Regions from separate parts of the Mesorhizobium sp. M0074 genome, predicted to be linked through region 1. Evidence: predicted binding sites of a transcription regulator. Region 1 holds the regulator's gene; each other region holds the start of a gene.
The links. The regulator LexA, encoded in region 1, represses DNA repair genes until DNA is damaged. The targets are predictions, from matches to a motif close to TGTTCNNNNTGTGTTCNG.
Positions count from the first base shown of each region.

Region 2: dnaE (DNA polymerase III subunit alpha) is a predicted target of LexA. The motif match lies at 1,718-1,735, and genes of this name have one in related genera.
Region 3: NKJ73_RS24855 (PA0069 family radical SAM protein) is a predicted target of LexA. The motif match lies at 1,872-1,889, and genes of this name have one in related genera.

Region 1 covers NZ_JAMYUM010000003.1:172,015-175,294, forward strand. Annotated here, with positions in the region: gene kynU (kynureninase) at 1-712, opposite strand, end outside; gene lexA (transcriptional repressor LexA) at 1,160-1,894, shown strand; gene NKJ73_RS05980 (ComEC/Rec2 family competence protein) at 1,888-3,280, opposite strand, start outside.
Region 2 covers NZ_JAMYUM010000003.1:362,641-365,920, forward strand. Annotated here, with positions in the region: gene dnaE (DNA polymerase III subunit alpha) at 1-1,452, opposite strand, end outside; gene NKJ73_RS06910 (acetyl-CoA carboxylase biotin carboxylase subunit) at 1,890-3,280, opposite strand, start outside.
Region 3 covers NZ_JAMYUM010000020.1:123,090-126,369, forward strand. Annotated here, with positions in the region: gene moaB (molybdenum cofactor biosynthesis protein B) at 1-112, shown strand, start outside; gene NKJ73_RS24845 (phytanoyl-CoA dioxygenase family protein) at 146-1,120, opposite strand; gene NKJ73_RS24850 (glycosyltransferase) at 1,309-1,812, opposite strand; gene NKJ73_RS24855 (PA0069 family radical SAM protein) at 1,964-3,118, shown strand.

The DNA of each region.
Region 1 (3,280 bases):
TGAAGGCAGGCGCGCCCGGGCCGCCATTCAGATATTTGTAGGTGCAGCCAACGGCAAAATCGGCGTTTGCCTTGTCGAGTTCGACTGGCATCGCGCCGGCGGTGTGGCAGAGATCCCAGACGATCATCGCCCCGGCTTCCTGAGCCCTGCGCGTCAGCGCCGGCATGTCGCGCAGTTCGCCCGACTTATAGTTGACGTGGTTGACCAGCACCACGGCGGTGCGTTCGTCGATCAGCTCTTCGATGGTCGGCGCGTCGACCCCCGAGAGGCGCAGCAGCGTATCTTTTCGCGTCGAAACCACACCCTCGGCCATGTAGAGGTCCGTCGGAAAACTATCGCCCTCGGCGACGATGACCTGCCGCTCCGGTCGCATGGCCATGGCGGCGTGCAGCAGCTTGTAGATGTTGACCGATGTCGTGTCGCAGACCACCGTCTGGCCGGCCGCGGCACCGATCAGGCGCCCGAGCTGGTCGCCAAGTTCAAGCGGCATGTTGAACCAGCCGGCCGTGTTCCATGCGCGGATGAGATCATGCGACCATTCTTCGGTCGCGGCCTTGTGCAGTTCATCGAAAGCGGCACGTGAAGCAGCTCCTAGCGAATTGCCGTCGAGATAGATCACTCCTTGCGGCAACACAAAGCGGTCGCGCATCGCGCGCAACGGATCCGCGGCATCCATCGCCTTTATGGCCACGAGATCGGGAATTCCTGTCATGATTTGTCTGCTCCCCCAAGATCCAACGCAACGCCGGACACGCATCGACTGTTCTTCCATTACCTGGTTGCGCGCAGCAAGGCTCCACCGGCGAGAAGCAGCCTGACCAGGCGGTGGAAACCGGGACTTAACCCGAGGTTGGCGTTTTGAATTCGTTTCGTTCACGGTGCATTGACCAAACCGCACAGTCGATACGGGTTCAATTCCGTGCCTTTTGCCGACCGACGGCCGATGCCAGTGCCGCCTTCTAGGAGGCCAGAAGGGCGCAAACGAAAGCAGAATCAAGGCGATGAGGCTCGCGGCGGTGAAAATGCGGTACGCCGGTAGGGGACGTCGTTTGTTTCCCGAGCCTTAACGCATTCATTAAACTTTAAACAGTTGCGGAACACAACTGGAACAGATAGTGTTTGTTCTGGGTTTGTTTTTCTGATTCTGTTGGGGGTCGCTATGCTGACACGCAAACAACACGAACTGCTTATGTTCATCCACGAAAGGTTGAAGGAAAGCGGTATCCCGCCTTCATTCGACGAGATGAAGGAAGCGCTCGATCTGGCTTCCAAATCCGGAATCCACCGGCTGATTACGGCGCTGGAGGAGCGCGGCTTCATTCGCCGTTTGCCCAACCGGGCCCGTGCGCTGGAGGTGCTACGCCTGCCTGACTCGATCGCCCCCGGCCTCAATGCGGCACGCAAGTTCTCGCCGAGTGTCATCCAGGGCAGCCTTGGGCAAGGCGCCCCTCGGCAGGGCAAGCCGACATCGTCGCGTGTCCCTGCAGCCGGCAATGACGACGATGTCGTCGCCGCCGTTTCGATCCCGGTAATGGGCCGCATCGCGGCCGGTGTGCCGATCGATGCCATCCAGCACCAGACGCATTCGATTTCGGTGCCGCCGGATATGATCATGGGCGGCGAGCATTATGCGCTCGAGGTCAAAGGCGATTCGATGATCGAGGCTGGCATTTTCGACGGCGACACGGTGATCATCCGCAATGCCGATACGGCGAGCCCCGGTGAGATCGTGGTGGCACTGGTCGACGAGGAGGAAGCGACGCTGAAGCGGTTCCGCCGCAAGGGCGCCTCGATCGCCCTGGAAGCCGCCAATCCGGCCTACGAGACGCGCATCTTCGGACCAGACAGGGTCAAGGTGCAGGGCAAGCTCGTCGGACTGATCCGCCGCTACTGAGCTCCGCCCTTGGCGCCGGCTTTGGGGTTGTCGGCCCTGCGGTATGGCGGCAGGCCCCGTGCCGCGCGTGAAAATTTCCGCTGCACGTGCCAGGGCCGGTATGATTTTTCGACGGCGAAGCGGATCTCGGCGCGTGTTGCCGCTTGTGGATCGAAATAGACGGCGGCACTTCCCGCGCGCGCCAGTTGCCGTTTGGTGACGACGAGGACCAGCCGGTCGTAGTAGCAGGGGTTATGGGCGGTGGCGTCGTCGATGACGATCAAGCTGGCAAAGGCGCAGGCTGGCCGCGCAGTATCGCGGTCCTTGGCTTGCGCGATGATCGCGCCGGATGGATGCCTGGCAAGGCAGAGGCCGTCCGTGCAAATGAACGGCATGCCCGGCGGTAGGTCGGCCGGATCGGCAATGTCGAATTGCGGGTCGTTCTTTCCAGGCGTTTCCGGCGCGACGATGGCCTCTGATGTGAGCGCGCGTTTCCAGTTGTCGATGGTGAACTCATTCGGGCGTGCCCGGTTGACCGCGAGTTCACCGCTGCCGATCGGCAGCGCGACCAGCCGCGCGTCCTCCGAGACCAATACGTCGGGTATGCGTGTCTGCGTTGTCGTCAGCAAGCCGGCGAGCGCAAAAGGAAGTGCCGCCAGCCGCAACCAGGTCGTCGCCATGCTGGCAATGACGAGGGCGATCGTCACCAGAAGGACGGATCTCAGCGAAATCAGCCCGACCGCATCGATCGGCGAGCGCTCCGAGATCCACCCGGACAGGGCGATCATCGCCGTCAGCCCCTTGCCCATGACATAGAGGAAAGGGCCATCCGCACCGAACGGCATCGCCAGCGCGCTGAGAACGGCGAAGGGCATGACGACCAGTGAGACGATGGGCATGATGGCCAGATTGGCGAACAGGCTGAGCGGCGCCACGCGCTGGAAATGCCATATGGCGAAAAGCGCCGTGGCGCTCCCTGCAATGATCGAGGTCATCGCCAGACCGCACATGCCCAACAGGACCTTTCGAGTGGCAAAGCGTAGCGGCGACCGCCGCGGTGGCGGCGTGGTGGCCCTGCCGGCGCGGTAATCGGACCAGCCTGCATAGGCGCCGACAAGGGCCGCCGTCGCGGCGAAGGACATCTGGAAACTCGGACCGACCACCTCGTGCGGCGACACCAGGATGACCGCGATGGCCGAGATCGCCAGGTTGCGCATGGTGAGCGCGGCCCGGTCGAACAGCACGGCGATAAGCATCACCGCCAGCATGATGAAGCTGCGTTCGGCCGCAACGACAATGCCGGAAAAGACGAGGTAGGCCGCAATCGAAAAAAGCGCGGCGGCCGCGGCATATTTCTTGACCGGCCGTCGCGATGAGAAATCGGGAAACAGCGCAAAGGCACCCCGC
Region 2 (3,280 bases), 190 kb from region 1:
GCGGCCGACGTCGCGCAGCACCGCGCGCGCCTGCAGCGTGCCGAAGGTGATGATCTGGCCAACCTGGTCGCGGCCGTATTTCCGTTGGACGTAGCGGATGACTTCCTCGCGCCGGTCCTGGCAGAAGTCGATGTCGAAGTCGGGCATCGACACGCGGTCGGGATTGAGGAAGCGCTCGAACAGCAACGAAAAACGCAGTGGGTCGATGTCGGTGATGGTCGTGGCATAGGCGACCAGCGAGCCGGCGCCCGAACCGCGGCCCGGGCCGACCGGAATCCCTTGTGCCTTGGCCCATTTGATGAAGTCGGCAACGATCAGGAAATAGCCCGGATATTTCATCTTCTCGATGACGCCGAGCTCGAAATCCAGCCTTTCGCGATATTGCTCGACGGTATAGCCGGGCGTCGGCCCGTGCGCCGCCAGCCGCGCCTCTAGCCCTTCATGCGCCTGCCTGGCAAGCTCCTGCGCCTCAGCCTTCACCGCAGCATCGGCGTCGGCGACATCGCGGCCGGCAAAGCGCGGCAGAATCGGATTGCGGGTCTTCGGGTAATACGAGCAGCGCAGCGCGATCTCGACGGTGTTGTCGATTGCTTCCGGCAGGTCGGCGAACAGCCTCGCCATATCGGCCTGGCTTCTCAGGAAGTGGTCGGGCGAAAGGCGGCGGCGATTGTCGGCCGCAACCACGGAACCTTCGGCGATGGCGATCAGGGCGTCATGCGCCTCATAGTCTTCACGAGAGAAGAAAAACGCCTCGTTGGTGGCAACCAGCGGCAGATCGTGGCGGTAGGCGAGATCGACCGACGACTGCTCGATGGCGCGGTCGTAGCCGGAGACCCGCTCAAGCTCGACATAGAGCCGGTCGCCGAACAGGCTCTTGAGCGCCGAGAGCCGGGTCTCGGCGAGTTCGCGGCGATCCTGTTTCAAGGCAGTGCCGATCGGACCGCGCGGCCCGCCCGTAAGGCAGATCAATCCGTCGGTGTGGCCCTGCAGCATCTCGCTCGTCAGATGCACCGCTTCGCCGGGCGGTGTCTCGAGGTAGACGCGGCTGACCAGCCTGACCAGATTGCCGTAGCCGGCCTCGGTTGCGGCGATCAGGACGACCGGCCGCATCTCCGGTCCTTGCCGCCTGCGGTCGCGCTGGCTGTCGCTCGCCTCGCCGGAAAAGGCGAGGTCGATCTGGCAGCCGATGATCGGCTGGATGCCGTCCTTTACCGCCTTCTGGGCGAATTCCAGCGCGCCGAACAGATTGTTGGTGTCGGTGACGGCGATTGCCGGGCATTCGTCCTGCACCGCATGGCCGACGATCTTGCCGAGCTGCAAGGCACCTTCGAGCAGCGAATAGGCCGAATGCACGCGCAGATGAATGAACCGACGCGCCGCCGCCTCCGCCCGCGACGCCTTTGCATAGGCCTCGCGCAGCAAGGGATCGCGTGGAAGTCTTTCATCCGCCATGGTTTTTTCGCGCCGCCTCACAAGGACTCAGTCGATGAAGATGTATTGTCCGGCACCGGGTAACACGAGTCCAGCGGTAGTGATTGGAGCTTTGGAAGTTTAGAGCAACCGCCGAAGCTGCCAATCTCCCCCCTCGTGGGGGAGATGTCCGGCAGGACAGAGAGGGCGCTGTCCCGCCAACCTCAGGTCGGAAACACAAAACCCGCCACAGCGGGCGGGTCATTGGAGCCAATTAACACCATAGCCAAATTAGTAGCATAGCTGCCGGCACAAAGCAAGAACAAAATACGCTGTGACGGCAAAAAAGTGCGAATTCCTCACGGCCTCGCCTTGTCCCTCCTCAAGCGAGCATGCTCAACCAATTGCAAAGTCGCGTTCCTTCGCGCCCCCCTCTGTCCTGCCAACTTCTGACGGGCGTCGAGGGCGGATTTCAGTACTCACGCAAATTCCATGATCACCGCGTCGACGGCAAGGCTGTCGCCGGGCTTGGCGTTGAGCTTCGAGACGATGAGATCGCGCTCGGCGCGCAGCACGTTTTCCATCTTCATCGCCTCGACCACGGCAAGCGTCTCGCCGGCCTTGACCTCCTGCCCCTCGGCAACGGCGATCGATACGACGAGGCCGGGCATCGGGCAAAGCAGCATCTTCGAGGTATCCGGCGCCACTTTTTCCGGCATCAGCCTTTCGAGCTCGGCGGTGCGCGGCAGCATGGCGCGGGCTGTCACCGAGATGCCTTTCCAGGCGATGCGGAACCCGTTCAGCACCGGCCTGACTTGCGCCGCGACCTTGCGGCCGCCGACCGCGCCGCGCCAGATGAGATCGCCCGGCCGCCAGTCGGAGGCCACCGTCAGCGGTTTGCCGCCGTCGATTGTGAGGTCGAGCTCGATCGGAATGGAAATCATGCCTTCGACGACGGCAACCGAAAGATAATCCCGGCCGATCTTCACCACCCAATCGCGTTTCAAGGCGCCCGAATGCGGCGCCAGCCGCCCGCCCAGCCGGTCGAGCCGGTCGCGGCGCAGCAGTTCGACCGCGGTTACGATCGCGGCCAGCACCGCGTTTTCTTCGCTGTTCGGCACAATGGGCGCGAAGCCGTCGGGATATTCCTCGGCGATGAACGCCGTCGATAGCCGCCCTTCCCGCCAGCGCGGATGCTGCATCAGCGCCGCCAGGAACGGTATGTTGTGCTCGATGCCGTCGACGACGAAACTGTCCAGCGCTTCCGACATCGCGTCGATCGCCGCCAGCCGTGTCGGCGCCCAAGTGCACAGCTTGGCGACCATCGGGTCGTAGAACATCGAGATTTCCGAGCCTTCGGTGACGCCGGTATCGTTGCGGATGACGATTTCGCCGAATTTTCCCTCTTCCGGCGGCCGGTATTTCGTCAGCCGGCCGATCGACGGCAGAAAGTTGCGATACGGGTCTTCGGCATAGAGGCGGCTTTCCACCGCCCAGCCGTTCAGCTTGACGTCGCTCTGCTTGATGGCGAGCTTTTCGCCGGCCGCCACGCGGATCATCTGCTCGACCAGGTCGATGCCGGTGACGAGCTCCGTCACCGGATGCTCGACCTGCAGCCGCGTGTTCATTTCCAGGAAATAGAAGTTTTTGTCGCTGTCGACGATGAACTCGACCGTGCCGGCGCTCTGGTAGTCGACGGCCTTGGCCAGCGCCACCGACTGCTCGCCCATGGCTTTGCGGGTCTTGGCGTCGAGGAACGGCGACGGCGCCTCCTCCACGACCTTCTGATTGCGGCGCTGGATCGAGCATTCGCGCTCGCCGAGATAGAGCGTGTTGCCATGCGCGTCGGCGAGCACCTGGATTTCGATAT
Region 3 (3,280 bases), on a different contig from region 1:
CTGCAAGGACGCCTGGGACGGCATCTTGAAGCCGCAGCTCGACTATCGGCACATGCCCTGCAACTTCGTCGAGATCATGCCGCGGCTGGACGAGCATTTGCGGCGCGGCTGAGACGAACCGAGGTATCAGCCAAGCGACCTCGGTTTAGCGAATGACCGGCTCGCCGTGAAAACGCCGGCGCGACGGCGGCGACACGCCGAAGCCAACCTCCATCATCAGCCGCGGCGTGCGCGTCGGCACGGTGCCCATATGGAAGCCGAACGGATCCTCGACAAAGCCGAGGCCGGCCGGCCCGGTCAGCGTGACCGGGCTCTGCTCGCCGTAGACGCCCAGCACCTCTTCCGCCGAATGGCCGACCAGCAGCGTCAGCTGATGCTTCAGGATGCGGCGGTTATGGGAGCCGCGGACATAGACATGCGGCCCAGTGTCGGCGTCGACCGGCACCAGGTAGAAAAAGAACTTCAGCATGCGCCAGTCGTCGAGGTCGAAATGGTATTTGCCGAGCGAGGCCATGTTCTTGTCGGCGTCCGAGACGCCACCGGTCGGAAAGCTCCACCAGACACGGGTGGTGATCAGCTTGGCCTGACTGCCGAGATAGTGCGCCGCGATGTCGAGAAGCAGCGGATCGCGCTGCACGGCGACCGCCGCGCTGCAGTCGAGGACCCGCTCGAAATAATGGCCGCTGAGCAGCGGACGGCCGAAATGCTTTTCGGCATCGGCGTGTTTTTCGGGCAGGAATTCCAGCCGGCGGTCGAAATTGCCGAAGCATGGCGTGCGCTCGGCGAAGCGGGCGATCTCCTCATGGATGGCGGCCGGCAGCATCAGGCCCGAATAGAGCCCCTCCGTCCGCAGCGCGCCGACGACGGCATCGCGGTCGACGCCGGCGAACATCGTTTCACCGACGTTGCGCGCCGGCCGAACAGGCTTTGCACCGCGCCAGTGCAGCCGCCGCGCCGGCATGGTGCGGGCCAGCATGAACATCGGCAGCCATGCCGGATTCTCGCGAAGGTCGGAAAGATAGGTCGGGATGCGGGCGGCGATGCGGCGCAGCGTGCCGCCGTTGCGCGCGATCGCCTCGAGGCTTGCAGCGCCGGACTTGTCAGGGCTTGAAAGGGTCATCGGGGTCCTCAAAATGTCGAGGGAACAGCATCGACGTTAGTCGTCGCCGCTCCGGCACACCCCAAACCCTATTCGCCCATATCGCTGGGAATGGTAACCCCCGGCCAGATTTTGTGCAATGCACAATAAACCACGACCCGCCAGAAAATTTGTTTGGGCGGGGTTCCCTGAACCGGCACGGTAAGCCGTCACTTCCGCGGCGCGACCCAGATCTCGGCGTGGAGCCTCCTGGTCGCCAGGCCGCGGGCGATCGCTTCGGCGCTGCGGGCATTCTTCGACAGCGCGGCGGCCTGACGCTTGCTGATCACCAGGCCTTCGGCGAGAGCGCGATTTCCGGCAAAGACGCGCGACAGGAACGGCGCGCGGCTGCCGCGTGCCCGCGAGAACCGCGCCGCCATGGTTTGCCTGGCGGTATGGGCGACGACCTCGTCGATCCAGCCCTCTCCCAGCCGCGCGCCCGGTTCCAGCAAAAGCAGCCAGTCGCCCTTGGCCTGCCTGATGCCGGCGGCGATGCCGCCGCTGACATAGTGGCACCCGGCATGTTCGGCGACGCGGTGCGTCTGATCGGTCGAGCCGGTATCGCAGACGAGAACGTCGCGCACCACGCCTTCGACCGCGCCGCCGATCAGCGAGGCGAGCGTGCGGGCAAGGCCCTCCTCGTCATTCAGGGTTTCGATCAGGACGCTGAGCATGTTTAGCCGAATAGCGGAAAGCGGTGGGCAGCGCCAGTTTTTGCGGCGCGCCGCGAGAAAGTTCTTGCTTTGTTCTCGTCAATGCGATAGGAATACATTCATGAGCAGAGCGATTCGACAGCGGGCGGACAGTCCCTGGGAAAGGGCCAAAATGGAACAGATCGTGCGTGCCGATATTGCAGCCTTCGGCGCTGGCAGGGCCGAGATGGCGAATGCGATGATCGAGCAGAGCGGCATGCGCGTCCGTCCCGACCGCAATCGCGGCAGGTCGGCGGGCATCAATCCGTCCGGCCGTTTCGAGCCGGTCAGCCGGCATGTGTTCGATGACGGCTGGAATTCGCTGGAGGAGCTGCCGCCCTTCAAGACCGAGGTACAGGTCGAGAAGCCGCGCACCATCATCACCCGCAACGAATCGCCCGATATCTCCTTCGACCGCTCGATCAATCCCTATCGCGGCTGCGAACATGGCTGCGTCTATTGTTTCGCGCGGCCGACGCACAGCTTCATGGGGCTGTCGCCGGGGCTGGATTTCGAATCGAAGCTGTTTGCCAAGCCGGATGCGGCCCGGCTGCTCGACAAGGAATTGTCCAGGGACAATTACCAGCCGCGCACCATCGCCATCGGCACCAACACCGATCCCTATCAGCCGATCGAGAAGCAATACCGGATCATGCGCGAGATCCTCGAAGTGCTGGAGGCGCGCGGGCACCCGGTCGGCATCGTCACCAAATCGGCGCTGGTGACGCGTGACATCGACATTCTGTCGCGCATGGCCGAACGCGGGCTGGCCAAGGTGGCATTGTCGGTGACGACGCTCGACCGCATGCTGGCGCGCACCATGGAGCCACGCGCGTCGACGCCGACCAAGCGGCTGGAGGCGATCAGGCAGCTTTCGGACGCCGGCATTCCGGCCTCGGTCATGGTCGCGCCGATCATCCCCGGACTGACCGACCCGGAGATGGAACGCATCCTCGATTCGGCGCAGGCAGCGGGGGCACGCGAGGCCGGCTATGTGCTGCTGCGCCTGCCGCTGGAGGTCGCGCCAATCTTCAAGGACTGGCTGCTGCGCCACTATCCCGACCGCTATCGCCACGTCATGTCGCTGATCCGTTCGATGCGCGACGGCAAGGACTACGATTCGGAATGGGGCAAGCGCATGAAAGGCTCCGGTCCCTATGCCTGGCAGATCGGCCGGCGTTTCGAGATCGCTGCCAAACGGCTCGGCCTCAATGCCGAGCGGCGCTCGCTCAGGACCGACCAGTTCGTCCCCGCCGCCAAGGCGACCGAGCAGCTGATGCTGCTGTGACAAAGCGTCTCGCGCCAGCCGCTTGAAGCGGCCGCAGCAGGCGAAAAATCCCGTCCGGCCTGTCCTGTCCCCGGGCTTGCAGACGGTAGCCCCCTCCTGGTCCGGTGCCCCGCCCGACCCAGAGGGGACTTGCGGAGAATCGGAGCCGATGCGAACCTCGCC